Regions from separate parts of the Lysinibacillus canaveralius genome, predicted to be linked through region 2. Evidence: riboswitches for the same ligand, from Rfam matches in the RefSeq annotation. Region 2 holds a riboswitch; each other region holds the start of a gene.
What was found. A riboswitch is a leader RNA that binds a small molecule or an ion and turns the genes downstream of it on or off. The one in region 2 is predicted to bind S-adenosylmethionine.
Positions count from the first base shown of each region.

Region 1: it holds a riboswitch for S-adenosylmethionine, as region 2 does, so the genes downstream of both, AA0Y26_RS01230 (O-acetylhomoserine aminocarboxypropyltransferase/cysteine synthase family protein) here and AA0Y26_RS17220 (methionine ABC transporter ATP-binding protein) in region 2, are expected to answer to the same signal.
Region 3: it holds a riboswitch for S-adenosylmethionine, as region 2 does, so the genes downstream of both, AA0Y26_RS20370 (bifunctional homocysteine S-methyltransferase/methylenetetrahydrofolate reductase) here and AA0Y26_RS17220 (methionine ABC transporter ATP-binding protein) in region 2, are expected to answer to the same signal.

Region 1 covers NZ_CP154840.1:217,805-223,454, forward strand. Annotated here, with positions in the region: gene AA0Y26_RS01220 (hypothetical protein) at 105-524, opposite strand; gene nfsA (oxygen-insensitive NADPH nitroreductase) at 662-1,399, opposite strand; SAM riboswitch class I at 1,965-2,074, shown strand; gene AA0Y26_RS01230 (O-acetylhomoserine aminocarboxypropyltransferase/cysteine synthase family protein) at 2,233-3,528, shown strand; gene AA0Y26_RS01235 (hypothetical protein) at 3,944-4,339, shown strand; gene AA0Y26_RS01240 (homoserine dehydrogenase) at 4,685-5,650, shown strand, end outside.
Region 2 covers NZ_CP154840.1:3,384,792-3,390,441, forward strand. Annotated here, with positions in the region: gene AA0Y26_RS17210 (MetQ/NlpA family ABC transporter substrate-binding protein) at 1-788, opposite strand, end outside; gene AA0Y26_RS17215 (methionine ABC transporter permease) at 847-1,515, opposite strand; gene AA0Y26_RS17220 (methionine ABC transporter ATP-binding protein) at 1,508-2,533, opposite strand; SAM riboswitch class I at 2,612-2,715, opposite strand; gene AA0Y26_RS17225 (thioredoxin family protein) at 2,777-3,079, opposite strand; gene AA0Y26_RS17230 (hypothetical protein) at 3,089-3,412, opposite strand; gene gcvH (glycine cleavage system protein GcvH) at 3,627-4,007, opposite strand; gene AA0Y26_RS17240 (arsenate reductase family protein) at 4,090-4,446, opposite strand; gene AA0Y26_RS17245 (acyl-CoA dehydrogenase family protein) at 4,925-5,650, opposite strand, start outside.
Region 3 covers NZ_CP154840.1:4,035,559-4,041,208, reverse strand. Annotated here, with positions in the region: gene AA0Y26_RS20380 (protoglobin domain-containing protein) at 1-41, shown strand, start outside; gene hemG (protoporphyrinogen oxidase) at 440-1,825, shown strand; SAM riboswitch class I at 2,014-2,113, shown strand; gene AA0Y26_RS20370 (bifunctional homocysteine S-methyltransferase/methylenetetrahydrofolate reductase) at 2,215-4,056, shown strand; gene metH (methionine synthase) at 4,049-5,650, shown strand, end outside.

The sequences.
Region 1 (5,650 bases), 1.4 Mb from region 2:
TCTATGCTGAAAATAATAGGACAGGAGAAAATATCAGGGGTGGCTTACTTAAGACAATTTTTTATATCGAGCCGCGTAGACAGCTTGTTTTGAGTATTGAGATATTAGGCGTGCGTTTCAATATAATCCAGCATTTTTTGTTTGCGCTTTTCTACATGCTCTGTTTTATAAGGTTTCAAATCAAAGAAACGCTGCTCCTGTTCAGCTAGAATAGCACGTTCCTGAATGAATCGGCTTTCCGGCTCCTTGTTAAAAATATAGTTCAGGTGGAAAACCTGCAGCAATGCCACTTCAGGGCTCTCTAAGTTTGCGACGAATTTTAAATTCCAGACCGATGTATAGGAAATATACTGGTGAATATAGTCGGTAGCCAATTGATATTTTTTTGAATCGATATGCGGCAGAATCGTTTGATGCACCTTTGACAAAGCAATATTAATGTCTGCGATGGATAAATAATATTTTCGCACATTCTGGAGATGCTGTTTTTCAAGTGAATTGGCTACATGTTTATTTGTATACATACGAAAAGTCCTTTCTTACATCTTTTTCGTTGCTACTATTTTATCAAAAGGTAAGGTTAGATTTCAGTAAAAAGGCGAAATTAACAGGCCTTACATCTTGTTAATTTCGCTTTTAATAGATGTATAAGATCTTTTTGTTACTTCCAAGTGAATCCTTTTGTTTCCAGGAATTCTTTTATAAATGGGCGTTTTTGATCAATTAAGAAATCAGCCATTTGTTTTGTCCAGTTCGCCATCTTTTGGTTGGATGAGCGGCTGGCGTAGTAAGCTTCCATTGTTGCATCATACTCATCAAGAAGTGTATCGTATTTCTCTTCATCATAGCTATTTTCATGCAGGACAGCGGCTACAGGTAGGCGGGGTTTTGTTTCGTTTCGTTTTGTTGGCTTGCCAATTGTCATAGCAAATAACGGGAATACATAATCAGGAAGATTGAATAGCTCACTAATTTCCTTCGGATTGTTTCGTGCGCCGCCGATATAGCATATTCCATAGCCTTCAGATTCAGCCGCGACGACAAAATTCTGCGCAAATAAGGAAACATCCGCTACACCGACAAGAAGATTTTCTGCAGAGTCCACGACGATGTCAACACCATTTTTGTTACCAGCTCTTTGCAGGCGCTTGAAGTCTACACAGAATAAGAAAGAGGCACCTGCTGTTTGGAACTGAAATTCATTTTTTGACAGCTCGCCTAACTTTTTCTTTTTTTCATCATCTGTCACCCAGATGACACTATACGCTTGTACAAAGTGAGAGCTGGCGGCCATTTGTGCGGTTTCAATTAGATCGATTACCGTTTCACGAGAGATTTCTTCTCCTGTATATTTACGGACAGATGAATGGTTTTTTAAAAGTTCTTTTGTTTTGTTCAATTTATTTTCCCCCTCTACAAAAAATAAGCTTAAAGGAAATACCTTTAAGCCCATCTTATAATATTTTTCTATAGTAATCCAATCCAGTGCCAGCAGGCTGCACTAATTGTGGGGAAGCAGATCAACGGGATACGAGGATTCAGGAAAATAAAGCCGATAACTGCCTTCCACCTGAAGCAAAATTGTACCTAGAGAATTTTTGGTAGTAAAAACAGTAATGATGTCCAGGGCGTCACTTTCCCGCATTCGCCGTATTTATACTATTTGCGAATGGTTAGTAATGCCTTACGGTATCAGCTAATGTAGTAATATAAGCTTGCACCCCTTTATATGCGAAACTTTTATACGGTAGTAATGATGTAGTGGCAATGTAAAGGTAGTTATTTGTATTTTGCAGGCATATTCAAAAGGGGATATATAGAGCTTTGAATTGCTTATTTATCCTGTAATCCAGCATAAAGCATGCAGCAGGAAAATTAAAATCAGAAGATTTTAAATTAATAGTTGACTAATCAGATTAACCTGTTTTATACTGTGAAACAATAGATGGAACATGAATCATAAACTCTTATCAAGAGCGGCGGAGGGACTAGGCCCTGTGATGCCCGGCAACCAGTAATGACTTACAAAGGTGCTAATTCCTACAGATTCGAATCGGGATCTGAAAGATAAGGGGAGGAAAACTTGCTCATTCGCAGCCCTCTTCTTATTTGAGAAGAGGGCTTTTTGGTGCTCATTTGTACAAAGGCCCTTTTCCAAATAGAGTGCGGGGAGTTTTCCATATCCTCCTCGACCGATTGTCCATCGAGTATACATTTAGGAGGAAGATATCCATGTCACAAAAGCCAGAAACGTTATTATTACACGGCGGGCAAAAGCCAGACCCTGTTACAGGAGCCATCGCTGTACCAATTTATCGTACAACGGCCTATGCATTTAAAGACACTGCTCATGCACAGCGCCTTTTCGCACTTGAGGAGCCGGGGAATATTTACTCACGTATTATGAACCCGACAGTAGGGGCGTTTGAGGAGCGTATTGCATTGGTGGAAAAGGGAACTGCAGCAGTAGGCCTGTCATCAGGTGCAGCTGCCATTGCCTTCTCTATTTTGAATGTTGCCGGTGCCGGCGATGAAATTGTATCAGCTGGTTCGCTTTACGGAGGAACATATAATTTATTTGCTACTACATTGCCAAAGTACGGTATTACGACAACATTTGTGGATGAACGAAATCCAGAAAATTTCCGCTCTGCCATTACAGAAAAAACAAAAGCAATCTTTGCCGAGACAGTCGGAAATCCAAGCTTAAACATTTTGGATATAGAAGCGGTTGCAGCAATTGCCCATGAACATGGACTGCCATTGATTATTGATAACACGTTCCCTTCTCCATATGGTGCAAACCCAATTGATTTCGGGGCAGATGTCGTCGTTCATTCAGCTACGAAGTGGATTGGCGGACATGGAACAACAATCGGCGGAGTCGTTGTCGATGCTGGAAAATTTGACTGGACACAAGGACGTTTTCCCGGTTTTACAGAACCGGATGCAAGCTATCACGGAATCCGTTACGGCGTAGATGTACCAAATGCGGCGTTCGCAACAAAACTGCGTGTACAGCTGCTGCGTGATTTCGGGCCGACACTGTCAGCGGATTCTGCTTTTAACTTTATTCAAGGGTTAGAGACGCTTCATCTGCGTATAGCCCGCCATAATGAAAATGCCTTAAAGGTTGGGGAATATTTAAAGAGCCACTCATTTGTGGATTACGTAAATTACCCAGGCTTTGAGGAATTTACATCCCATCATTTAGCAAACAAGTATTTGAAAAATGGTTACGGCTCTATTCTCTCATTTGAGATTAAGGGAGGCCGCGTTGCAGGACGTGAATTAATTGATAATGTAGAGCTGTTCTCTCATGTGGCGAATGTCGGTGATGCCCGTTCGTTAATTATTCATCCAGCATCTACAACGCACCAGCAGCTGTCGGCAGAAGAACTGAAAATTGCAGGAGTATCCGAAGGGCTCATTCGCCTATCAATCGGTCTCGAAAATGTAGAGGATATTATCGCTGATTTAGAGCAGGCGCTAGCAAAAGTGCAAAGACAGGTGTCTGCCAGCGTTTAATTTCTTTTAACAAAAGAAAGTTATTTCTATAGGTGGAAATGCAAGGGGCGGACTTACAGCACTTTTTCACTGGATTCCTGAATGATCCTATTAAAGGGAAGCAAATACCGGAGTGATGCAAATCAAATAGGCGTTCTGGAAGAGAGCTGTTTTAGGCTCGCTGCATCTTGCCATAATGTTTTATACTGCCTCATTCGGCAAAAGAAAGCGGCGGCTCCGTGCCATTTCACGGAGAGCCATCGCTTTTCAACAGTAAATTCAATTCATAGTAAGTTTATAAGTTTTATTGACAATAGCTGTGATATTCTGTAAGATAAAAACAACTTTAAAACCTACCAATAAACTCGGGAAAGCATCTTGTGTTTTTACTCGAGTGATAAATCACATAAGTGTATGAATAAAAGGAGAGTTGAAAATGGGCAATGTCTACAGTGCACAACATGTCGCAGCTTATTTTATATATGAATTGAATGAAGTCCACACTTTTGTAAACCAAATTTCTATCCAACATTTATTAGGGCAGTTCAATGCTATATGGAAAAAAGCATTTGGACATGACGCTTTTTTAGAGGAAACATACAATCTTACATCTGCTGAATATGTTGTAAAGGAAGTGTATGATGCATATAAAGAGTTAGGAACAGATCATATTTCATTACCAGCAAAAGAGTGGTATTTAAAATATGGAGAATTCCAGCTTGTGCACCGTACATATGGTATACCGCCCTTTACACAAAAAGAGGAAATGATTGCTCGAAAAGTACTTGATCGCTATCGCACATCTGTTGAGGGAATCAATATCGCGGTGTAGCTGCTTAAACATGCGCAGAAGTATAACAAGGAAGTGCCGATTGAAGTTCACTTTATCAGCTATTTTAAAAGCATCCGATGGGGGTGCTTTTGTTTTTTAGAGCTCCTTTTAGTGCCGCGGAGCTATTTGGCAGGCCTGATTTTCCTAATAACACTCTGTAAATATGGCAGAATATGCATGATAGGAGAAGATGTAAGGGGTTTCGTGTACATTTTACAAAAACAAATGTTTTCCTAGAGGAGATTTCCCTTGTTTTCGTTTATAATATAAGATAGAATTTTTTATATAAAATTATTAGAATAGTGCGTTTATATAGATTTTCTGAAGACTTTGGAGGAGACAGATATGGCAGTAATAAAGGCGGCCATCCTAGGATTTGGCACAGTAGGGCAAGGAATTTATCATATCTTAAATGAAAAGCGAGAAGCACTGCGGGAAAAGCTGGGCGTAGAATTAGAAGTGACGAAGATTTTAGTTCGGGATACTTCAAGCGAGCGGGTTCCAGGGACGAAACATTTATTGACAGATAATATCAATGAGGTATTTGCCGAGAAAGGCATGCAAGTAGTATTCGAGGCGATCGTTAATGAAGAGCCGGCATTTTCCTATTTAAAACAGGCAATAGAAAACAAATGCCATGTGGTGACAGCGAATAAAGTGATGTTTGCTAAAAGAGGGATGGAGCTTCAAGAGATGGCGAAACAAAATGGTGTATTTGTAGGGTATGAAGCAACGGTTGCCGGCGGGGTCCCTGTGATTAAGACGTTGAAGAATATTCTCCTTGTTAATGATGTGAGCTGCATTCAGGGAATTTTAAATGGGACGACAAACTATATGCTAACAAAAATGCGTAAGGAAGGGTGGAACTTCGAGGAAGCATTGCTGGAAGCACAGCGTCTCGGCTATGCAGAAGCAGATCCGTTCAATGATATTTCAGGACAGGATGCGTTTAAAAAGTTAATGGTACTGTCTGATTTGGCCTTTGGTGAACAGCCAGACTGGTCAGAGGTCGAGGTAATTGGTATTGACACAATTTCGACAGAGGATGTGAAAAATGCCACAGAACACGGAATGCGATATCGGCATGTAGCGGAAGTGGAACGACAGGCAGGCGGTAAAATCGCAGGGAAGGTAGCGCCTATGCTTGTAGACAGGGAGCATCCTTTATTCCCAATTGATGATGTCTTTAATGCAGTAGCTATAGATACAAATTATATTGGCACATTAACAGTGACAGGTCCCGGAGCTGGTATGTATCCGACTGCTTCTGTCATGGTAGAGGATTATGCAGAAATTATCGGTAAGCGCGCC
Region 2 (5,650 bases):
ACTAATGCTTTGATCTTTTCGCTGTCCTCATCACCTGCACGTACTGCAATAATGTTTACATATGGTGATTCAGAACTTTCAATCGCAATAGAGTCTTCCAATGGATTTAAGCCGTTGTCGATTGCATAGTTTGAGTTGATTAATACTGCATCGCCTTCTTCATTTTCATACATTTGATATAGCAGTGATGCTTCTGTATTGGCATCAAATTCAAAGTTCTTTGGATTTTCCACGATATCCGAAGTTTCAGCCTTCGTTTTATCGATGCCTTCCTTCAGTTTAATCAAACCTTCTTGCTCAAGCAGCGATAACATACGGCCATGGTCTGCTACAGAGTTCGATAACAGAATCGTAGCTCCTTCAGGAAGTTCTGAAAGCGAGTTATATTTTTTAGAGTAGACACCGATCGGCTCAATATGGATGCCGCCTGCGTTTGCGAAGTCATAACCGAACTCTTCAATTTGAGCTTCGAAATAAGGAATGTGCTGGAAATAGTTAGCATCAATTTCTTTGCCCTCAAGGTCTTGGTTTGGCAAGATATAATCTTGATACGTTTCGATTTCTAAATCAATGCCTTGTTCTTCTAAAATCGGCTCCACTTGCTCTAAAATGATTGCATGTGGTGTATTAGAAGCGCCTACTACTAATGTTGAAGATTCTTCTTTATCCGCATTGTCCGTGCTGCCTGTGTTTGTACCCTCATCATCTGAGCCACATGCTGCTAATGCTAATACAGATGCTGATACCAATGTAGATGCTAATACCTTTTTCTTTGTTAAAAATGCCATAATATTAAACCCTGCCTTTTCTTATAAATTTATTTTTATAGGTGCGTGAACGCACTAATTAACGCTTATCAATTTTTGCTGTAATAAAATCACCGATATATTGAATAATGAATACGACAAGTAATATTAAAATGGTCGCCATCAATGTCACATCTGAACGATTTCGCTGGAACCCTTCTAAATATGCCAAGTTCCCTAATCCGCCAGCTCCAATAATGCCGGCCATTGCAGTATAACCGACAAGTGCAACAGCGGTTACGGTAATACCTGATATTAATGCCGGTAAGCTTTCTGGCATTAGTACCTTAAAGATAATAGTCGATGTTTTTGCCCCCATTGAGCGAGCTGCTTCAATAACGCCTTTATCAATTTCACGAAGAGCAATTAACACCATGCGTGCATAAAACGGAGCTGCTCCAATTATGAGCGCCGGTAATGCCGCATTGGCACCACGAATGGAACCTACTAAAAACTTTGTAAATGGAATTAGTAATATGATCAATACGATAAATGGAATCGAACGGAAAATATTCACTAATGATCCTGTTAAGAAATAAACAATTTTATTTGCCCATAATTGATATGGACTTGTTAAAAAAAGCACAATGCCGATTGCCAATCCTAAAATAAATGTAATGATTGTAGAAACAGCAGTCATATACACTGTTTCATATAAAGCTTCTGTCATCTTCTCCCAGTTTACATTCGGAAATAATTGACTAAGCATGCTCAATCACCTCCGTTTGTAATTCATGTTTTGCCAACACGTGAAGTGCCGTTTGTACTTGCTCCTCTGTTCCGTCAATATGCACAATCAATGTCCCGTAAGGACCGCTTGTCGTATAGGAAATAGACCCATGTACAATATTTACATCAACCCCATGCTCCTTAATCAGCTGAGAAATAACAGGTTGTTCTGTAGCTTGTCCCACAAACGTTACTTTTACCAGCTTACCGGAAGGATAATTTTCCAGAATCTGCTCGATTGATTCTCTTGTTTCATTTGTACCTGATACTTGCGATACAAACCTTTTCGTAATAGGTGCCTGCGGGTTCTGGAAGACATCTAATACCTTTCCAGTCTCTACTACCTTCCCAGCTTCCATAACGGCTACACGGTGGCAGATTTTGCGTATAACATGCATTTCGTGTGTAATCAGCACAATTGTCAGCCCTAAACGCTTGTTAATGTCCAGTAATAGCTCCAGGATCGAATCTGTTGTTTCCGGATCGAGAGCGGAAGTTGCTTCATCGCAAAGCAGAACTTCTGGATTGTTGGCAAGCGCCCTTGCAATCCCTACACGCTGCTTTTGCCCGCCTGATAATTGAGAGGGATACGCTTTGCCGCGGCCTGTCAAACCAACGAGGTCAATAAGCTCAGCCACACGCTTTGCACGCTCCTGCTTTGGTACCCCTGCAATCTCCAATGGAAATGCGATATTCTCTTCCACTGTACGGGACCATAGAAGATTGAAGTGCTGGAAGATCATACTGATTTTCTGACGTGCTGCACGAAGCTTTCCACCAGAAATTGCCGAGATTTCCTCTTGGTTTACTATGACGGAGCCCGTCGTCGGCTTTTCTAAACCATTCAACAGGCGGATCATCGTACTTTTACCCGCACCGCTATAGCCGATAATGCCGTATATTTCTCCTTTTTCAATCGATAGGTTTACATTATCAACGGCTGTCAATTCACCGTTTTTCGTTTTGTAAACTTTTGTTATATTACGTAACTCAATCATATTTGGCTCCTTCTACATAAAAAAACCTTTCCGCCGTGATAAGCAGAAAGGTTTTCGTACATTTTATACGTAACCGTTCTCTCATCTTCCAAAGCATGACTTTGAGTGACTTGGCACCTTTTCACATATGTGATGGTTGCCGGGCTTCACAGGGCACTTCCCTCCACCGCTCTTTATAAGAGTAACGTTATTAAGTTTATTTTTATGTTTGTTACTGTACCACGCCATGCAATTGTCCGTCAATCACTTTTTTAATATTTCATACAAATTAGGTACGGATTGAAATGCATACAGCTTTTGGGCATACTCTCCATCGCGTGCAATCAGCAAACAAGGTACACTTTCCACCTCATATTGCATCGCCAAATCTTCCAAATAATTCACATTTCCTTTACCAATCGCTACATCCGGCAGTAGTTCTTCCACAACTGTCATCATTTTAGAGGCGATAGCACATGTACCACAAATTGGTGTATATAAATAAAAGGCAGCTATACGCTCTGTTTTCATTGCTTCCTGCCACTCATTCTGTGTCCATTCCTTCATCTAATCATCCTATTTCACTTGGAATTTGGCCGCTTGTAAAATTTGGCGCACAATCGCACTCGGTGCTTCTGCAACACCTGTAAAAGGGGCGGGCAGCTCCAGCTGAACTGCTTCACTGTATGTGCGACGCATCATTTTTCGCAAATAATCGCCGGATTTATCCCGGTCAAAAAATGTAAAAAACTCACAGTACTCATACGGCTCAAGCAAGTCAATGAACGCTTCCTCGTCCTTCGTGCCATGTGTACAAATGATCAACACATGTTCAGCAAGCAGAGGCTCAATTTTTAATTTATCAGAACGACCTTCTACAATTATACACTTTTCAATCATTCACCGCTTACCTCCCGCTTTTATGAAAGGGGCATTCGCATCTTTTTTGCTGCTGCAAGCTTTTATCTAACATATTTCCCATGCCTAGCAATAGACGAAGCAGCTTCAAGCTGCAGACGCGCATACCGAACTATTCTATAAAGTAAAAAGTTTTACTTTCTTTTATTTTGAAAAAAAGCGCCAAAATCTACTGTTAGATTCAGGCGCTTTCGTATTATTCAGCGATCAATTCTTCATATGCTTCAGCAGTCATTAATTGCTCTACTTCCGATTCATTCGAAAGTTCAATAACAATCATCCAAGCATTTTCATATGGAGATTCATTAACGAATTCAGGGTTATCAGATAACTCCTCATTCACTTCTACTACTGTACCAGACACTGGTGAATATAATTCAGAAACTGTTTTTACTGATTCTACGCTACCAAACGGTTCATTAAACGTTACTGTATCGCCTACTTCAGGAAGCTCAACGAATACGATATCGCCTAATTCATGCTGTGCGAAGTCCGTAATACCAACACGTACTTTATTGCCTTCAATTTTTACCCATTCATGCTCTTGCGTATAGCGCAGATCTTTAGGAATACTCATGAATAAATCCCTCCAACGAAATGTATCAATAATCCTCTTCAGTTTGACACATTTCTATAGCAAAAACAAGCTCACATTCAGTTTATTTCCATGTTTCTGAGAAGTCAGACTCCTTAAATCCAAGTGTTACTTTTTGTCCGTCTGTAACGATTGGACGTTTTATCAACATGCCATCTGATGCCAATAACTCCAGCTGTTCTTCCTCTGACATAGTTGACAGCTGATCCTTTAAACCAAGCTCTTTGTACTTATTGCCTGATGTATTGAAAAATTTCTTTAAAGGAAGACCGCTCTTTTTATATAGCTCTGTCAATTCTTCCTTTGTCGGCGTTTGTTCAACAATATGAATGGATTCATATGCAAGATTATTTTCTTCGAGCCATTTAATCGCTTTTCTGCATGTTGTGCATTTAGGATATTGAATAACTGTAAGTGCCATGAATGTTGCCCCTTTTTATATAAATTTGTCCTCCCCCATTGTAAAGGAAACAGTCTAGAAAAGCTAAAAATTTAAAATCTATTTCCATGAAATTTATTGTTTACCAGTTATGGAGGTTTCGGGGCATCCGCATCCAATCATGCATGTTATAAGTAAAGTATGTCTCGTTTCCAAAATTGCCATAGGCGTAAATGCCTTTATACGAAAAAGACCATCCTGCTCAGGCAGGATGGTCTCAGAGCGAAGACAAAGTCGTTTTATGACTTTGTCTATACGTCTTTTTAGATACTTTGGTAAAGAGAAGATTTTACCCAGCCTGTCTTGAAAACGCTTGTCAGACAAGGCGCACCGACGAGCGAAGACTCGAATAGAACCTAAGTTCATTCGCGGATGAGCAAGGCAAGCAACGCAGGATGAAAGCGTTTGTCAACAGGCTGAGACCATCCTGCTCAGGCAGGATAGTCTCAATAAACTTATATTACACAGTATACTTTTCAGCTTCGATGATTTTTGCAGCTGCTTCACGCTTTTTCGGAATCAGGTTGTAAGGGTTGTTACGCGTTAATTTACGTAAAGCCGATAATGTCATACGGCCAGCATCGCCTTCCACTGAAGCAAGCAATGTATCTTTTGCTTCTTTTTCGATTTCCGCGAATGCTTCCTGGCAGAAAATTTCTGTATAAAGAATTTTTTGCTTCGCTTTTTCTGCACCGTCACGCTCGATTGCTTTTTGTGTACGGATGACTGCAGATTCCATTGCGTATAATTGGTTTGCAATGTTTGCAATATTTACAAGCAGTTCTTGCTCTTGATCTAATTTAGCCCCAAATGCCTGCGCTGCTGTACCTGCTGCCAAAACTGCAATTTTCTTCGCATTTTTCACAAGATATTTTTCTTGTGCTAATGGAGCATCTTCTAATTCCTCAGGCATCAGCATAAGAAGCTCATTTTGCAGGTTTTGCGCTACTTGAAGAAGCGGCAGCTCGCCTTTTAATGCTTTCTTCATGAATGTACCAGGTACGATCATACGGTTGATTTCGTTTGTACCTTCAAAGATACGGTTAATACGGGAGTCACGGTAGATGCGCTCTACTTCGTACTCTGCCATGAAGCCGTAGCCGCCGTGTAATTGCACAGCTTCATCCGCGATATAGTCTAATGTTTCAGAACCGAATACTTTAGCAATAGAGCATTCAATCGCATA
Region 3 (5,650 bases), 650 kb from region 2:
CAGACGAATTAGCATGTATTTCCCATGAACTAAGTAAATAATAGGCAGCCGAGGAGGGGTGTGGATCTCCATCTATCAAGGCTGTTATGAAAAGCATCCTATATTTTGGAAGGATACTTCAGCCTGTTGACAAAGGCTCTCATCCAGCGTTGCTTGCCTCGCTCGTCCGCGCATGAACTTAGGTTCTATTCGCGTCTTCACTTGTCGGCGCGCCTTGTCTGGCAAGCGTTTTCAAGACAGGCTGAGTAAACCGTTATTTTATAAAGTTACCTAAAAAACGTAAAGACAAAGTCAAAAAACGACGTTGTCTTCACTCTGAAGTATCCTATCTTTTGGAAGGATACTTTTTTCTTTAATTTGTAATAGAACATTCACGTATTCATCCTGAAAAAAGTTTATACTAGAGGCAGGTTATTTCGAACATATAGGAGAGGTATATATGAAAACAGTTGTAGTCGTAGGCGGTGGGATTACAGGTCTTTGTACGATGCACTATGTAAAACGCCAAATGCAGGAAAAAGGCATCGAGGCGGAATTGATTTTAATTGAACGCAATGAATATCTGGGCGGTAAGATTCATTCAGCATATGAAGGCGGCTTTATCATGGAGACAGGGGCAGATTCCATTGTCGCACGTCATCCTGGGGTGCTTGAGCTGGTTAAGGAGCTTGATTTTGAATCAGAGCTTGTTTATAACGAGACAGGGATTTCCTATATCCATACAAATAACGAATTGCATGCAATACCAGCAGGGTCTACATTTGGTATTCCGATGAGCATTGATTCGCTGCAGGCTAGTACACTTATTTCAGAAGAAGGAAAGAAGCGGGCCCTGAAAGATTTAGAAATGCCGAATACAGGATTTACGAAAGAAAGCTCGATTGGGGAATTTCTTGAATATTTCCTAGGGGAGGAAATTGTAAGGAAACAGATTGCCCCTGTACTTGCAGGTGTTTATTCCGGAGATCTTTACCAGCTTTCTCTCGCTTCTACTCTACCGTATCTTGTTGATTATAAAAATGAATACGACAGTATTATCAAAGGGTTCGAAGCAAACCGTGAACAATTTGAGAAGGCTGCCAATAAAAAATTCATTTCCTTCCGGAACGGGCTTTCAGCATTGATTGATCAGCTGGAAGCAAATCTGCCGGAAGTGAACTTCATGAAGAATACAGAGATTCACAGTGTGATGAAAGAAGATGGCTGCTATAAAATAGATATTGGGCATGAAACAGTGCTCGCTGATGTCGTTGTGCTCGCTGTACCTAATACAACGGTGCAGAAAGTACTGGCAGATGAACAGCTAAAAGTAAATCTAAAGCGTTTCACTACAGCTTCGGCTATCACGTTGTATCTTGGCTTCGATGTGCCAGACAGCGTATTACCAGCAGATGGTACGGGCTTTATTGTTTCTCACAATAGTGACTTAGTATGTGATGCCTCTACATGGACGAGCCGAAAATGGAAGCATACATCGCATGATGGAAACCTGCTTGTGCGTCTATTCTATAAAAATGTAAATCCCCGCTATGAGGAACTTGCGGCTATGACGGATCAAGAATTGCTGGAAGTAGCGCGAAATGATGTAAAGGTAAGTCTAGGAATTGATGATGAACCGACAGTCGTAAATGTCGCGAAATGGATTGACCAAATGCCACGGTATGACCTTGCACATAATGAAGCATTGTCTGTATTGTTGAAAGACCTGGAGGAGAACTACCCGAACTTGCTGCTTGCTGGCTGTTCCTATTTTGGTGTAGGGATTGGAGCATGTATCCAAAACGGTAAGAAAACAGCAGAGCGCATCCTAGCTGCTTTGCAATAATAGAGAGCTCGGAAGGATAATGAATCCTTCCTTGAGCTTTTTTGAAAAACTCAGTTATGGTAGAAAAATAGCCCTATATCCAGAAAACCAATAAATTGGCCATGAAAACGTTTACTATTGTAAAACGTCTTGACGTCTCTTTCAGATAACGTTATGATTCTTTTAATTGTTGACAAAATTCAATATATTTCTTATCGAGAGAAGCTGAGGGACTGGCCCGATGAAGCTTCAGCAACCAGCTCTAAAGTCAGGTGCTAAATCCAGCCGGCAGATGCCGAAAGATGAGAAGGGACTACGATTCTTAGCCTTCTTGTTAAAAGAGGGCTTTTTCTTTTAGATAGAAATGACTGAAAAGTTTTGCAATTCGGTTAAAGAAAAGAGGGATACAAATGGGCTTGCTTGAAGCTTTAGAAACGCGGGTATTAACAGCTGACGGTGCAATAGGCACGCTGCTTTATTCTTACGGGCTGGATTACTGTCACGAGGAGATGAATGTGACAAAGCCTGAAATAGTGCAAAAAATCCATGAGCAATATATTACTGCAGGAGCAGATATCATTCAAACGAATACATACGGAGCAAATTCGATAAAATTGGCTCGGTACGGCTACGAAGATCGCGTAAAGGAGTTTAACGAAGCAGCTGTTGGATTAGCGAAAACAGCTGCAGGGGATAACGTATTCGTTTTAGGAACGATTGGAGGCATACGGGGAATTCGTAAAAGCGATGCAACGCTTGAAGAGATTACTTCAGCTATTCGCGAACAGGCACGTGTGCTAATTGACGGAGAGGTGGACGGTCTTTTACTAGAAACCTTCTATGATTTTGAGGAAATACAGGCAGTTGTCAAAGCTGTTCGTGCAATGACAAATAAGCCGATTATCGCACAAGTATCTATGCATGAGCCAGGCATTTTACAGGGAGGTATTTCATTCCGTACAGCCCTTCTTGAACTTGAGGCTTTAGGAGCGGATATTGTGGGCAGTAACTGCCGTCTTGGCCCATTTCATACAATTCAGGCGTTTGAAAAAGTGGAGCTTCCGAAGCATGCTTACTTATCGGCCTATCCAAATGCTTCTCTTCTAGATGTAGAAGATGGGCGCGTGGTATACGAATCCGAAGCTGACTATTTTGCACGCGCTGCTGAGGAGCTGGTCAAGCAGGGGGTCCGTCTAATCGGTGGTTGCTGCGGAACGACACCGAAGCATATTGAAGCAGCAAAAAAGCGGTTATCAAAGCTTACACCGCTAAAGGAAAAAGAGACGATGCCGGCAACGACTGAATTCGTCCGTGTGCCGGAGCCGCCTAAATATGAACCGCTGCATCTAAAGGCGAAACGCGAACGCTCGGTGATTGTGGAACTAGACACACCTCGCCACTTAGAGATTGGTGGGTTTGTAAAAGGAGCCAAGGAATTATATGAAAATGGAGCGGATGTCATCATGATGGCAGATAATTCTCTAGCGTCTCCAAGGATTAGTAACATCGCAATGGCATCTATCCTCATACAGGAAGGAGTGCGCTCCCTGCCGCATATCACATGTCGGGATAGAAACTTGATTGGTCTTCAATCACATTTAATGGGGCTGGACGCTTTAGAACTGCATGACATTTTAGTTGTAACCGGGGATCCGACGAAAGTAGGGGATTTCCCAGGAGCAACAAGTGTATACGACGTTTCTTCTATGGAGTTAATGTCGCTCATTAAACAATTGAATGAAGGTATTTCGTTTTCCGGTAAACCGCTTCGCAAACAGGCTAACTTCTCGGTGGCAGGAGCATTTAATCCGAATGTCAGGGTAGTGGACCGTGCTGTCGCACGCTTAGAGAAAAAATTAGAGCATGGCTGCGATTATTTCATCTCTCAGCCTGTTTACTCAAAGGAAAAAATAATCGAAATTTATGAAGCGACAAAGAATTTAGAAGCACCGATCTACATTGGTATTATGCCGCTGACATCATTCAGAAGTGCGGAGTTCTTACATCATGAAGTACCGGGAATCAAGTTATCAGAAGAAGTGCTGGCTCGAATGAAAGCGTGCGGAGAAGACAAGGAGAAGGCAGCCGCAGAAGGTGTCGCGATTGCGAAGGAACTGCTCGATACAGCATGTGAATACTTCAATGGTATTTATCTGATTACACCATTTTTGCGATACGATATGACCTTGCAGCTGATGGATTACGTAAAAGAACTCGATGCACAGTATAAAGGAGTACAGACAAATGCTTAACCATCCCATTTATGAACAACTTGAAAAGCGAATATTAATCATCGACGGTGCAATGGGCACAATGCTGCAAAACGAACAATTGACACCGGAGGACTTTGGTGGGGAAGAGCTCGATGGCTGTAATGAAAATTTAGTACTCACACGCCCTGATGTTATTAAGAAGGTACACCAGGCCTATTTAGAGGCAGGGGCAGACATCATCTGTACAAATACATTTGGCGGAACACCGATTGTATTAAATGAATACGCGCTTGGCCATAAAGCTGAGGAAATCAATGTACGTGCTGTAGAATTGGCGAAAGTAGCAGCTGAGGAGTTTTCAACTCCAGAATGGCCGCGTTTTGTAGCGGGGGCGATGGGGCCCACAACAAAAACGCTTTCTGTAACAGGGGGCATTACATTTGAGGAACTTGAAGAAAACTTCTACCTGCAGGCGCATGCTCTTGTTAAAGCGGGGGCAGATCTTATCCTATTAGAGACGAGCCAGGATATGCTGAATGTAAAAGCTGCGACAGTTGGTATCAAGCGAGCGTTTGATGAGTTAAGTGTAGAGCTTCCTGTCATGATTTCCGGAACAATTGAACCTATGGGTACGACGCTTGCTGGACAGACAATCGAGGCGTTCTACATTTCCATTGAACATATCAATCCGTTGTCAGTAGGCTTGAACTGTGCGACAGGTCCGGAGTTCATGACAGACCATATCCGTTCATTGTCAGAGCTTGCGACAAGCTATGTCAGCTGCTACCCAAATGCAGGGCTTCCGGATGAAGAAGGATGCTACCACGAAACCCCGGATTCACTTTCGAAAAAATTGCGGGGCTTTGCAGAAAAAGGATGGCTGAATATTGTGGGGGGCTGCTGCGGAACAACACCTGCCCATATCGCCGCTATCCGCGAGGCAGTGGAGGACTACATACCTCGTAAACGTCCAGAGCAGACACATGGTCATGCTGTATCAGGTATTGAACCGCTGCAGTATGACGATTCTATGCGTCCGCTCTTTATTGGAGAACGGACAAATGTAATCGGTTCTCGTAAATTTAAGCAGCTGATTATCGACGGTAAGTTTGAAGAGGCTGCTGAAATAGCTCGTGCACAAGTAAAGAACGGTGCCCATGTTGTTGATATTTGCCTAGCAAACCCAGACCGTGATGAAGTAGAGGATATGCGCCAGTTTATGCCTGAAGTGGTGAAGAAGGTAAAGGTGCCTATTGTCATTGACTCGACGGACGAAAAGGTGATGGAGGAAGCACTGAAATTCTGTCAGGGAAAAGCAATTATCAATTCTATTAACCTAGAGGACGGAGAAGAACGGTTCGACGCTGTTATGCCGCTTGTGAAAAAATACGGGGCAGCAGTTGTGGTGGGGACGATCGATGAAACGGGAATGGCCGTATCCCGTGAACGCAAGCTTGAGGTGGCAGAGCGCTCCTATCAACTATTAACGGAAAAATGGGGGCTGGCTCCGGAAGATATTATTTTTGATCCGCTTATGTTCCCGGTAGGTACAGGGGATGAGCAGTATATCGGTGCAGCAGAAGAAACGATTGAAGGCATACGCCTGATTAAGGAGAAACTGCCACGGACATTG